3 regions of the Acidovorax sp. GW823-FHT01C06 genome follow, and region 3 is predicted to be linked to each of the others. Evidence: predicted binding sites of a transcription regulator. Region 3 holds the regulator's gene; each other region holds the start of a gene.
What was found. The regulator FNR, encoded in region 3, switches genes on or off when oxygen is low (the NO sensors DNR and NnrR bind a similar motif). The targets are predictions, from matches to a motif close to TTGATNNNNATCAA.

Region 1 (3,268 bases), on a different contig from region 3:
CCAGGTGCAGGCCGTGCTGCACGAGTTCGCGCAGTGCGCGCCCCCGGGCTCGCGCCTGGTGCTGGACGTGCTCACCCACCGGGCCGTGGGCACGGCCGGCCGGCACGCGAGCGTGGGGCCCACGGGGGCCGAGTTCCGCTGGGGCCTGGCACGCCTGGCCGACCTGTCCGCCGCGCACCCGCGCCTGGCGCTGCGGCACGCGCACAGCGTGGCGGAATGCTATGGCTGGGCGGGCCTGGCGCTGGAGACCCTGTGGTGGCCCTGGCTGGGCGCGCCGCTGTACGGCATGGTGGAGCTGGAAGTCACCACCCCCTGAGCGCCCGTGGCGTGGGCGCGGGCGCTGCCACTTCTTCCCTTCCGCGCGTGGAAAGGGGGCGGCACCCGGTGGCGGCCGGCGGGCTGGGCGGCGGCGGACGTGTCACTGCCGTGCCAGGCGCCCCAGCAGCTCGGTCCACGCGGGCGGCTTGCCGGTGAGCTGCCCCACGATGGCCGCCTGCAGCGGTGGCAGGCGCCGGGCGCCCTGCAGCACCAGCTGGCGCAGCAGGCGGGGCAGGGGGCGGGCATCGGTGTACAGCCGCACGATGGCGTTCGTGCCTTCGTAGATCGGCCATGCGTGGTGGTGGTGTGCGCGTCCATAGGCGGACAGGATTGCGCTGTCTCCGATATCGCGGCCCTGGCCGCGCGCGGCCAGCAGGGCGGCGGTCAGGCGCTCCACGCCGGCCAGGCCCAGGTTGTAGCCGTGGGCCGTCACCGGGTGCATGCCCACGGCCGCGTCGCCCAGCAGCGCGCAGCGGTGGGCGGCAAAGCGTTCCGCGTACACGGCCACCAGCGGGTAGGCGTGGCGTTCTCCGTCGAGCTGCATGGGCCCCAGGCGGTTGTCGAACTGCGCCCGCACCTGGGCGGCAAAGGCGTCGGCGGGCAACGCCATCAGCGTGGCGGCATCCGCAGCGCCTGCGGTGACCACGACCGAGCACAGGTGCGGGCTGCCGGCCGTGTCGGCCGCGTCTGCGGCATCCACCGCATCCGGCAGGGGCAGGATGGCCAGCGTGCGTTCGTAGCCGAAACACTCGTGCGCCACGCCGCCATGGGGCCGGGCATGGCGCATGCGGCAGACGATCACGGTGCGGCCGAAGTCCGCCATGCGCGCGCCAATGCCCAGCTGGCGCCGCGTGGCCGAGAAGCGGCTGTCCGCCGCGACCAGCAAGGGCGCCTGCAGGCGCTGGGGTGAAAGGGCCTCCGCGTCCGGGGCCGTGTCTGTGGGGGCAGGCAGGCGGTACTCCAGCTCGGCATGCGTGGCCAGGGTGGCCACGCGCGTCACCTGGGCGCCGGTGACGATGCGCACGCCGGGCGTTTGCGCGGCCACCGCATAGGCGGTGCGGCGCAGCGCGTGGTTGGGGACGATGAAGCCCAGCGCCCCGTGGCCCGAGCGCTGGGCGTCGAGCTGCAGCGCGCTGCGCTGGCCGAGCGGCCCGTCATGCACCTGGGCCTCGCGGATGGCGCCGGTCTCGTGCGGCGCCAGTTGCGCCCAGGTGCCCAGCCGCTGGAGCGTGGCGCGGCTGGGGTGGGTCAGCGCGATCTCGCGGCCGTCGGGCGCGGGGGCGGCCAGCGCGGCCTGGGGCTGCTGCTCGACCACCGTGGCCGTGAAACCGGCGTGGGCCAGGGAAATGGCCAGCGACAGGCCCGCGGGCCCCGCGCCGACGATGAGGACATCGCTGTGGGAGGAGGAGGAGAAGGAGGAAGTCATGGCAGGAAAAGGCAGGAGGTGGACAGCCTGGTACGCACCTCCGCGACCGGAGGGGATCGCCTGCCATTGTGGATGCGCTCCGCGCGCCGGGGGTTGCCCTGCGTCAAGTGTGCGCGCAGGATATGCTATTAAATATATAGCTGTCGGCGCTGATGTATCCAGCGCTAGGGGCCCCAAAGACCCCAAGGCCCGTGGATCAGGCCCGGGCCGGCTTGCGCGGCGGGCGCTTGGCCGCTTTCTTCTTTCCGGCGCCGCCGGCAGGCTTGCCGCGCAGGTGCAGGCCCCAGGTGACCAGCAGCCACAGGTACGACGCCAGCACGCTGTAGGCCGCCACGGCCGCCAGCGACAGGGGCGGGGCGGTGATGGAGCGCGGATTGGCCATGGTTTCCAGCAGCTGGCGGGTGCCGGCGCCCAGCACGGCCTCGCGGCTGCCCGAACGGGCCATGCGCGCCGCCATGAAGATGAAGAACTCCATCAGCAGCGCGCCGATCAGGAAACACGCCAGCAGGGCCAGCAGGTGCGAGAACGCGCGGCGGTCGCCCTTGGCCAGGAAATAGAAGGCCGACACCAGCACCAGCGCGGGCAACAGCAGGGCCAGGGCGGGCCAGGCGGACAGGAGAGCGTGCATCGGAGACAACAGGTAGCGGCGTGGGGCCACCGGTGGCAGGCAGCACACCGGTGAATCATCGGCAAGAGCGGCCCTGGGGGCACGCACGACTGCGGATGATAGGCGCTGGCCGCGTCCTGTTCGCCTTGCGGCTGTAACTGTTGGCGACACCGCGCGGCGGTGCGCCGAGCCACCCCGCACCGCACGCTGCGCCGCGCGGCCCCCCGCCGGGCCCCCTGGCTCCCGGGCCCGTCAGCGTGGATGGCCCGGGCCCGCCACAAAATCGGCCACGGCCGCCAGCACGCCATCCTGCTGCAGGATCTTGCGGTGGCCCAGCCCTTCGGTGGCCAGCAGCGTGGCGCCCGGAATGTGGTCGCGGTAGGCCTCGCCATCGGCAAAGCGGTTGATGCGGTCGCCCCGGTCGTGCACCACCAGGGTGGGCAGCGCGATGCGCGGACCCACGGCCGGGGGCTCGAACTGGCGCATCAGGATGCCCTCGCGCGCCTCGATGCGCCGGTGCATGGAAGCGCGCGTGCGCTCCGACAGGCCGAACACCTGCGCGAACAGGCGCGTGTATTCGTGGGGCGACGCGGGCGGCGCCAGCAGCACCAGCCGCCCGGTGGCCAGGCCCCGGCTGGCCGCATGGGCCGCCGCGTTGGCCGCGAGCGAATGGGCTACCACGGCGCTGGGCGCCGAATCCTGCGCATGCAGGCGGGCGGTGGCGTATTCGATGGCGCGCGCGAACTGCGGCAGGTTGCTCACGCGGCCCCGACTGCCGCCGTGCGCGGGCAGGTCCACCAGCACCGGGCGCAGGCCCCGCGCGGCCAGGGCGCCGGCCAGCGGCAGCATCTGGCGCGCGTGGCCGCCCCAGCCGTGCAGCAGCAGCACCGTGGGGCCGTGCGGCTGGGCCTGGGGCA
Region 2 (3,268 bases), on a different contig from region 3:
GCCAAGGCCGCGCCCGGCACCATCACCTATGGCTCGCCCGGCAACGGCACGTCCATCCACCTGGCGGGCGACCTGTTTGAGAAGGCCGCGGGCGTGAAGCTGAGCCACATTCCCTACAAGGGATCCAATCCCGCGCTGATGGATGCGCTGGCGGGCAATGTGGACCTGCTGGTCTCGTCCCTGCCCTCGGCCATGGGCCAGATCAAGTCCGGCAAGCTGCGCCCCCTGGCCGTGACCTCGGCCAAGCGCAGCTCGTCCCTGCCCGAGGTGCCCACCGTGGCCGAGTCGGGCTTCAAGGACTTCGACGTGAGCACCTGGTACGGCGTGTTCGCCCCCGCCGGCACGCCGGCCGCCGTGGTGAGTGCCATCAACGCCGAGATCAACAAGCTCCTGGCCACGGCCGACATGAAGGCCGCCATCCATGCCCAGGGCGCGGAGCCGGAAGCCATGTCCGCCGCGCAGTTCGGCACCCTGCTCAAGACCGACTACGCCAAGTGGAAGGGCATCGTCGAAGCCTCGGGCGCGAAGATTGAGTGACCCCCTGAGGCGCTTCGCGCCTTCCCCCTGAAGGGGGACGCAGCCGGTGGCCTGGCAAAGCCAGATCCACGGGTGCACCGGCGGAGGGCATGCCTGTTCCACGAGCTGTGGAATGTGGGATGCGCTGGTGCGCGGCGCCATCGAGAACTGAAATGAAGAACGGCTCCTTTCGGAGCCGTTCTTCATGGAGGATGGCGCTCAGTCCCTCACGACCAGCACCGGGATGTGCACCACGCCCAGCACGCGCTGCGTGACGCTGCCCAGCACCAGCTTTTCAAGCCCGCGGCGGCCGTGCGAGCCCATCACGATGAGATCGGCGCCCGTGCTTTCCAGCGCGCGCAGGATGCCTTCATGCACTGCGTGGCCTTCGCCCACCACGGTGGTCACCGGCACGCCAGCCTCGGCCATGGCCTTCTTGGTGGCATCCAGGGCGCTGTTGGCCTCGGCGGTGGCTGCGTTGATGTACTGGGCCTGGCCGTAGGCGAAATCAGCCCCCACGCCCGTGAAGGGATAGGGATCGACCACGTAGACCGCCGTCACGGCGCTGCCAAAGGTCTTGGCCAGGGCCGCGGCCTTGGAGACCGCGAGCATCGAGGTATTGGAACCGTCGACTGGAACCAGAATGTGCTTGAACATGGTGCTTCTCCTTGAGTTGAGTGTGGGACCTGGCTTGTGGCCCGGCCATGGACATCAGTTTGAACGCCCACCATACCGCGCATCTTGATTCGCATCAAATCGGACGCACTCCCTTGCCGGCGTTCAGCGGCCCGCAGGGGCCTGCCCGACCACATCCGTCCCCTGGAAACCACCCCGGCGGCAGGTGACCACGAGGGTGTCGCGATACCCCCCCTCGCCCAGGGGCTGGATGGGCGTGGATTCATGGATCATGCGCGCATCGTCCAGCAGCAGCAGGGACCACGGCTCGGTCAGCGTGAAGCGCTGGCCGCTGGGGCCCGCCGCCTCGAACACCCGCGTCTCGCCGCCCTTGATGCCCTCGCGCCCCACGAGGAACACGGCCACCAGGTCGACGCCGTCGCGGTGGGCGCCCTCGGGGGTGGGCCGGCCAATGCCGTCGGTGGTGTCGATGCGGAACTGGTGGGCCTCGACGAACCAGGATGCAGGCGCCTCGGAGCGCGCAAACACGGCATCGGACACCCCGGCCAGCGCTGCCAGCAGCTGCTGCCACACCGGCCGGGCGACGGTGGCGGGCTCCATGGGGGCAAACCAGCGCTCCATGCCGCCATGCAGCGCGTTGTACTCCACAGGCTGCCAGTGCGCGCGGTGCGGCACCTGCCGCACCTGCCCGTCCTGCACCACAAAGCAGGCATGGCGGCGGCGGCGGTAGCGCCCGCCGTCCTTGAGGAAATCATCGGGGGGCAGCCCCGCCCAGTCGCCGTTCAGGCCCAGCAATTCCGGCAGGGCGCAGCCCGTCCAGCGGGCCACGTCCACCGGCGACAGGACGGCAAAGCCGTTCTGCCGCAGCTGGCTGGCGACATCCTGGGGGGCGGTGAAGGGGGGAGAAAAAGTGACTTGGGCCATAGAGGCCCGAGCTTAACCGCTGGTGCCGGCACCGCGTCTGCGATGGCGCAAACGCGGTGCAGCGCGGCGCGGCCTTGCAGGGAGGTGCGCCGCGCAGTCCGTCAGTCAGTCGCGGTGGCCATGTCCATGGCCCTTGCCATTGTTGCCGCGGCCCCGGTCATGGTCGCGGTCCTGCTTGCCGCCGTGGCGATGGTCGTCATCCCACCGGCGGTCATCGCGGCCCGGGCCCCGGTGCGGAGGGCCACGGCGTGGTGGCGGCTCCTGCACGAAGTACACCGGCTGGCTGCACGCGTTGTAGCGCGCACAGTGCTTGCCCCAGTTCTTGGCATGGCCGGGCGGCACGTAGAGGTAGATCGGCGAGCGCGGCACCACGACCGCGGGGCGGTGGATGATGACCGGCTCGGCATACAGCAGCGGCGGCGGTGGCGCATTGCCAATGTTGATGCGGCCGTACACGCCGGGGGCCAGCTCGCCGCCCACCGTGGCATTGATGTAGGTCTGCGCATGCGCGCCGCCCGCCGCGGCGAGCAGCAGCGCGGCCGCCGCGCCAGACAGGAGGAGACGGATCGTGGACATCGTGGACATCGTGGTCATGGTTGTGGTTTTCATCGGGAACTCCTTGCTTGTACCGCCCGGAACAGCACACGATGTGCGGCTGCGGTGCGCGGACCCTGATTTGTAACAAAGCCCGCCCTACCCTAAACCCGAATCCGCGCAAAAGATGTAAGCAAATGGCGACAGAACCGGGCTGCCCGCCGCCGCCGCACGCCGCCTGAAGCAGGTTCATCCGGCGGCCCGGCGTGCCCGGCAAATGCGTGCAGCCGCCGGGCTTGGAGTAGCATGTGCCACCACCCGCTTCGGTCCAGGAGACAGCGATGCCCCACGAACGCCGCCACTTTGTCCGCGTCGGCTTTGACGCGCCGGCCTTGCTGACCACGTCCACCGACGCCTTCAGCGTCCACGTGCAGGACCTTTCGCTCAAGGGCGCGCTGCTGGTGGCACCGGCGCAGGCGAACCTGCAGACCGGCATGCTGTGCCAGCTGACCATTCCCTTGGCCGAAACCGGCAACCACATCGCCATGTCCACCGAGGTCGCGCACGTGGAGGGGCTGCACACCGGTCTGCTGTGCCGCGGGATCGACCTGGACAGCGTGACCCACCTGCGCCGCCTGATCGAGCTGCAGCTGGGCGA
Region 3 (3,268 bases):
CCTGTCGCGCATCGTGGCGGGCGGCAAGCTGGAGAATATCTACCGCCTGCAGATCATGAACGCCACCGAAGGCCCCCAGCGCTACCGCATCGGCGCCCGCGGCCTGGACGGGCTGGAGGTGGCCTCTGAAGCCGAGGTGGACATTGGCCCCGCGGAGTCCCGGTGGGTGGCCGTGCGCCTGCAGATACCGTATGGCTCCGCGCCCCCGGGCTCCCATGCCGTGCAGTTCGATGTGCAGGCGGTGGGCGCTGCGGCCCATGTGACCGAGAAGTCCGTATTCCTGGTGCCCCGATGAGGCGACGTGCACCCCGGTGCACGGCCCCGGGGACGTTGTATGACCGAGAAGATTTTTGAGGAGCAAGCACCCATGCCATCCAATCCAGCCATCGGCTCCGCCCCCGCCACCGCTGCGCCCTGGTGGAAATTCGGCCACGTCTGGCTGATCATCGCCGGCCCTGCCATCGTCATCGTGGCGGGCTTTGTCACGCTGTGGCTGGCGATTTCGCGGCCAGACCCCGTGGTCGCCGAGGACTACTACCGCCAGGGCATCGAAATCAACAAGACGCTGGAGGCTCCGGAGAAGAGCCTGGCCCCGGCTATGAAGGGCCGCAACCACGCGGCGACACCGGTTCAGGACCAGCCACGCTGAAACCCCTGGCCGAGCAGCGGGTCTGCGCGGCCTTACCAGGAGACAACCCCGATGTGGACGCAACGCCTGATGTGGATTGCATGGCCCGCCTTTCTGATGGCGGGCGCGATGGAGATGCTGGTTTTTGCGATGGTGGACCCGCAGGACCTGCATTGGTTCGGGCAGCCGCTGGCCCTGTCGCGCCAGGGCGTCTACACGCTCGCGTTCTTTGCGTTCTGGGCCATCACCATGGCCTCCAGCGCGTTGACCACGCTGCTGGCAATGTCGCCCTTTGAACTCAACCGCTGCCCCGTGCCCGAAGGCGAGCGCCCTGATGATTGCCGAAAGACATCATCCTGCCCTTGAACAGCGCACCGGCCGGGCTCCGGTGGCAAGGCGTTGCCGGGACGGGCGGACCTGGCTCGCCTTGCTCAGTGGCAGGCGGACTGGTTGTTCACGATGCGCTTGAGCGCGTCGGTCTCGAGGATGCGGACATGGCGCTGCTTGACTTCGACAATGCCTTCTTCCACAAACTTGGAGAAGGTGCGGCTCACGGTCTCGAGCTTGAGGCCCAGGTAGCTGCCGATCTCCTCGCGCGTCATGCGCAGCACCAGCTCGGACTGCGAGAATCCGCGGGCGTGCAGGCGCTGCACCAGATTGAGCAGGAACGCTGCCAGGCGCTCCTCGGCACGCATGCTGCCCAGCAGCAGCATCACGCCGTGTTCGCGCACGATCTCGCGGCTCATGATCTTGTGCACGTGGTGCTGCAGCGCGGTGACCTCGCGGGACAGTTCCTCGATGCGGTCAAACGGCATGACGCAGACCTCGGCGTCTTCCAGGGCCACCGCATCGCAGGTGTGGTGGTCATTCACGATGCCGTCCAGGCCGATGATCTCGCCCGCCATCTGGAACCCCGTGACTTGGTCGCGTCCGTCCTCGGTGGCCACGCAGGTCTTGAAAAAGCCGGTGCGGATGGCATAAAGCGAGGTGAACGACTCACCATTGCGAAACAGCGTGCCGCCGCGCTTCACCTTGCGGCGAACTGCAACGACCTCGTCGATGCGGTGCAGTTGCTCTTCGCTCAGGCCCACCGGCATGCACAGCTCGCGCAGGTTGCAATTGGAACAGGCGACTTTGATGGTGAGCGGGTTCATAGGCACAGGGCGGAGTTAGGTTTCGAGCATACCGCCCGATGGCCGAAGAGGGAGTCTCTTGGAGGGCGGGCAGGCGACTGACATGCATCAAATTGTCGCTGTTCCGGCCACTCCATCACTTGATTCATGTCAAGGACATGGGGAGCAGCTTACGGCACAGTCAAGGTGTACGCAAGGATTCGCCCCATGACCGCTGTTTCGCCTGACCTGCTGCGCCGTTTTGACGTACCAGGCCCCCGCTATACCTCCTATCCGACGGCCGACCGGTTTGTGGAAGCCTTCGGCCAGGAGGACTACGCCCTCGCCCTCGAGCAGCGCCGCATGGGCACCCTGACCAAGGCGCTGCCCTTGTCCCTGTATGTGCACATCCCCTTTTGCGAGTCGCTGTGCTACTACTGCGCCTGCAACAAGATCATCACCAAGCACCACGACCGGGCTGAAGTCTATCTGCGCTATCTCAGCCGCGAGATCGATCTGCACACGGCGCACTGCGGCACGGGCCAGGTGGTGAGCCAGCTGCACCTGGGCGGCGGCACTCCCACCTTCCTGTCGGACGATGGCTTGCGGGAACTCATGGCGATGCTCCAGCGCAGCTTCACCCTGGCGCCGGGCGGGGAGTACTCGATCGAGGTGGACCCCCGTACCGTCAATGCCGACCGGCTTGCCGTGCTCGCGGAGCTTGGATTCAACCGGCTGAGTTTTGGCGTGCAGGATTTTGACCCCGAGGTCCAGAAGGCGGTGCACCGCATCCAGCCCGCCGAACAGGTGTTTTCGCTGGTGGAATCCGCGCGCTCGCTCGGCTTCGAATCGATCAATGTGGACCTGATCTACGGGTTGCCGCGCCAGACGCCGGAGTCGTTCGACCGTACGCTGGCGCAGGTGGTTCAGTTGCGGCCTGATCGCATTGCGCTGTATGCCTATGCCCACCTGCCGGAGCGGTTCAAGCCCCAGCGCCGCATCCTCTCCGCCGAACTGCCCGCAGCCTCCGGCAAGGTGTCGATGCTCTCCCGTTCGCTCGACGCGTTCATGGGCGCCGGCTATGTGTATGTGGGGATGGACCACTTCGCGCTGCCGGAGGACTCGCTGGCCGTCGCCAAGCGGCAGGGCCGCCTGCACCGTAACTTCCAGGGCTACAGCACCCAGCCCGACTGCGACCTGATCGGCCTGGGCGTGTCGGCCATTGGCAGGGTCGGCGCCACCTACAGCCAGAACGCCAAGACCCTGGATGAGTACTACGACCTGCTGAACCAGGGGCGTCTGCCCGTGGTGCGTGGCTTGGCCCTGACGCGGGACGACCTCGTGCGCCGCGCCGTCATCATGTCCTTGATGTGCCAGGGAGAACTGCTGTTCGAGCCCATGGAACAGGCCTGGCTTCTCGATTTTCGGCACTATTTCTCCGCCGAACTGGCGCAACTCGACACCATGGCCGAGCAGGGGCTGGTCAAGGTGAGGCCCGACGGTGTCGAGGTCACGGCCATGGGCTGGT

Region 1: the regulator FNR is predicted to act here: its motif matches at 1,838-1,851, upstream of ubiM (5-demethoxyubiquinol-8 5-hydroxylase UbiM).
Region 2: the regulator FNR is predicted to act here: its motif matches at 1,258-1,271, upstream of AC1RCS_RS09255 (universal stress protein).

Annotation. Positions count from the first base shown of each region.
Region 1 is NZ_JBXAKN010000009.1:256,887-260,154, forward strand. Features, by position in the region: gene AC1RCS_RS18950 (class I SAM-dependent methyltransferase) at 1-316, shown strand, start outside; gene ubiM (5-demethoxyubiquinol-8 5-hydroxylase UbiM) at 419-1,744, opposite strand; gene AC1RCS_RS18960 (hypothetical protein) at 1,941-2,372, opposite strand; gene AC1RCS_RS18965 (alpha/beta fold hydrolase) at 2,604-3,268, opposite strand, start outside.
Region 2 is NZ_JBXAKN010000003.1:241,372-244,639, forward strand. Features, by position in the region: gene AC1RCS_RS09250 (tripartite tricarboxylate transporter substrate binding protein) at 1-537, shown strand, start outside; gene AC1RCS_RS09255 (universal stress protein) at 736-1,173, opposite strand; gene AC1RCS_RS09260 (2OG-Fe dioxygenase family protein) at 1,297-2,076, opposite strand; gene AC1RCS_RS09265 (hypothetical protein) at 2,182-2,685, opposite strand; gene AC1RCS_RS09270 (PilZ domain-containing protein) at 2,952-3,268, shown strand, end outside.
Region 3 is NZ_JBXAKN010000013.1:56,278-59,545, reverse strand. Features, by position in the region: gene ccoG (cytochrome c oxidase accessory protein CcoG) at 1-295, shown strand, start outside; gene AC1RCS_RS22175 (FixH family protein) at 368-649, shown strand; gene AC1RCS_RS22170 (hypothetical protein) at 701-994, shown strand; gene fnr (fumarate/nitrate reduction transcriptional regulator Fnr) at 1,060-1,782, opposite strand; gene hemN (oxygen-independent coproporphyrinogen III oxidase) at 1,969-3,268, shown strand, end outside.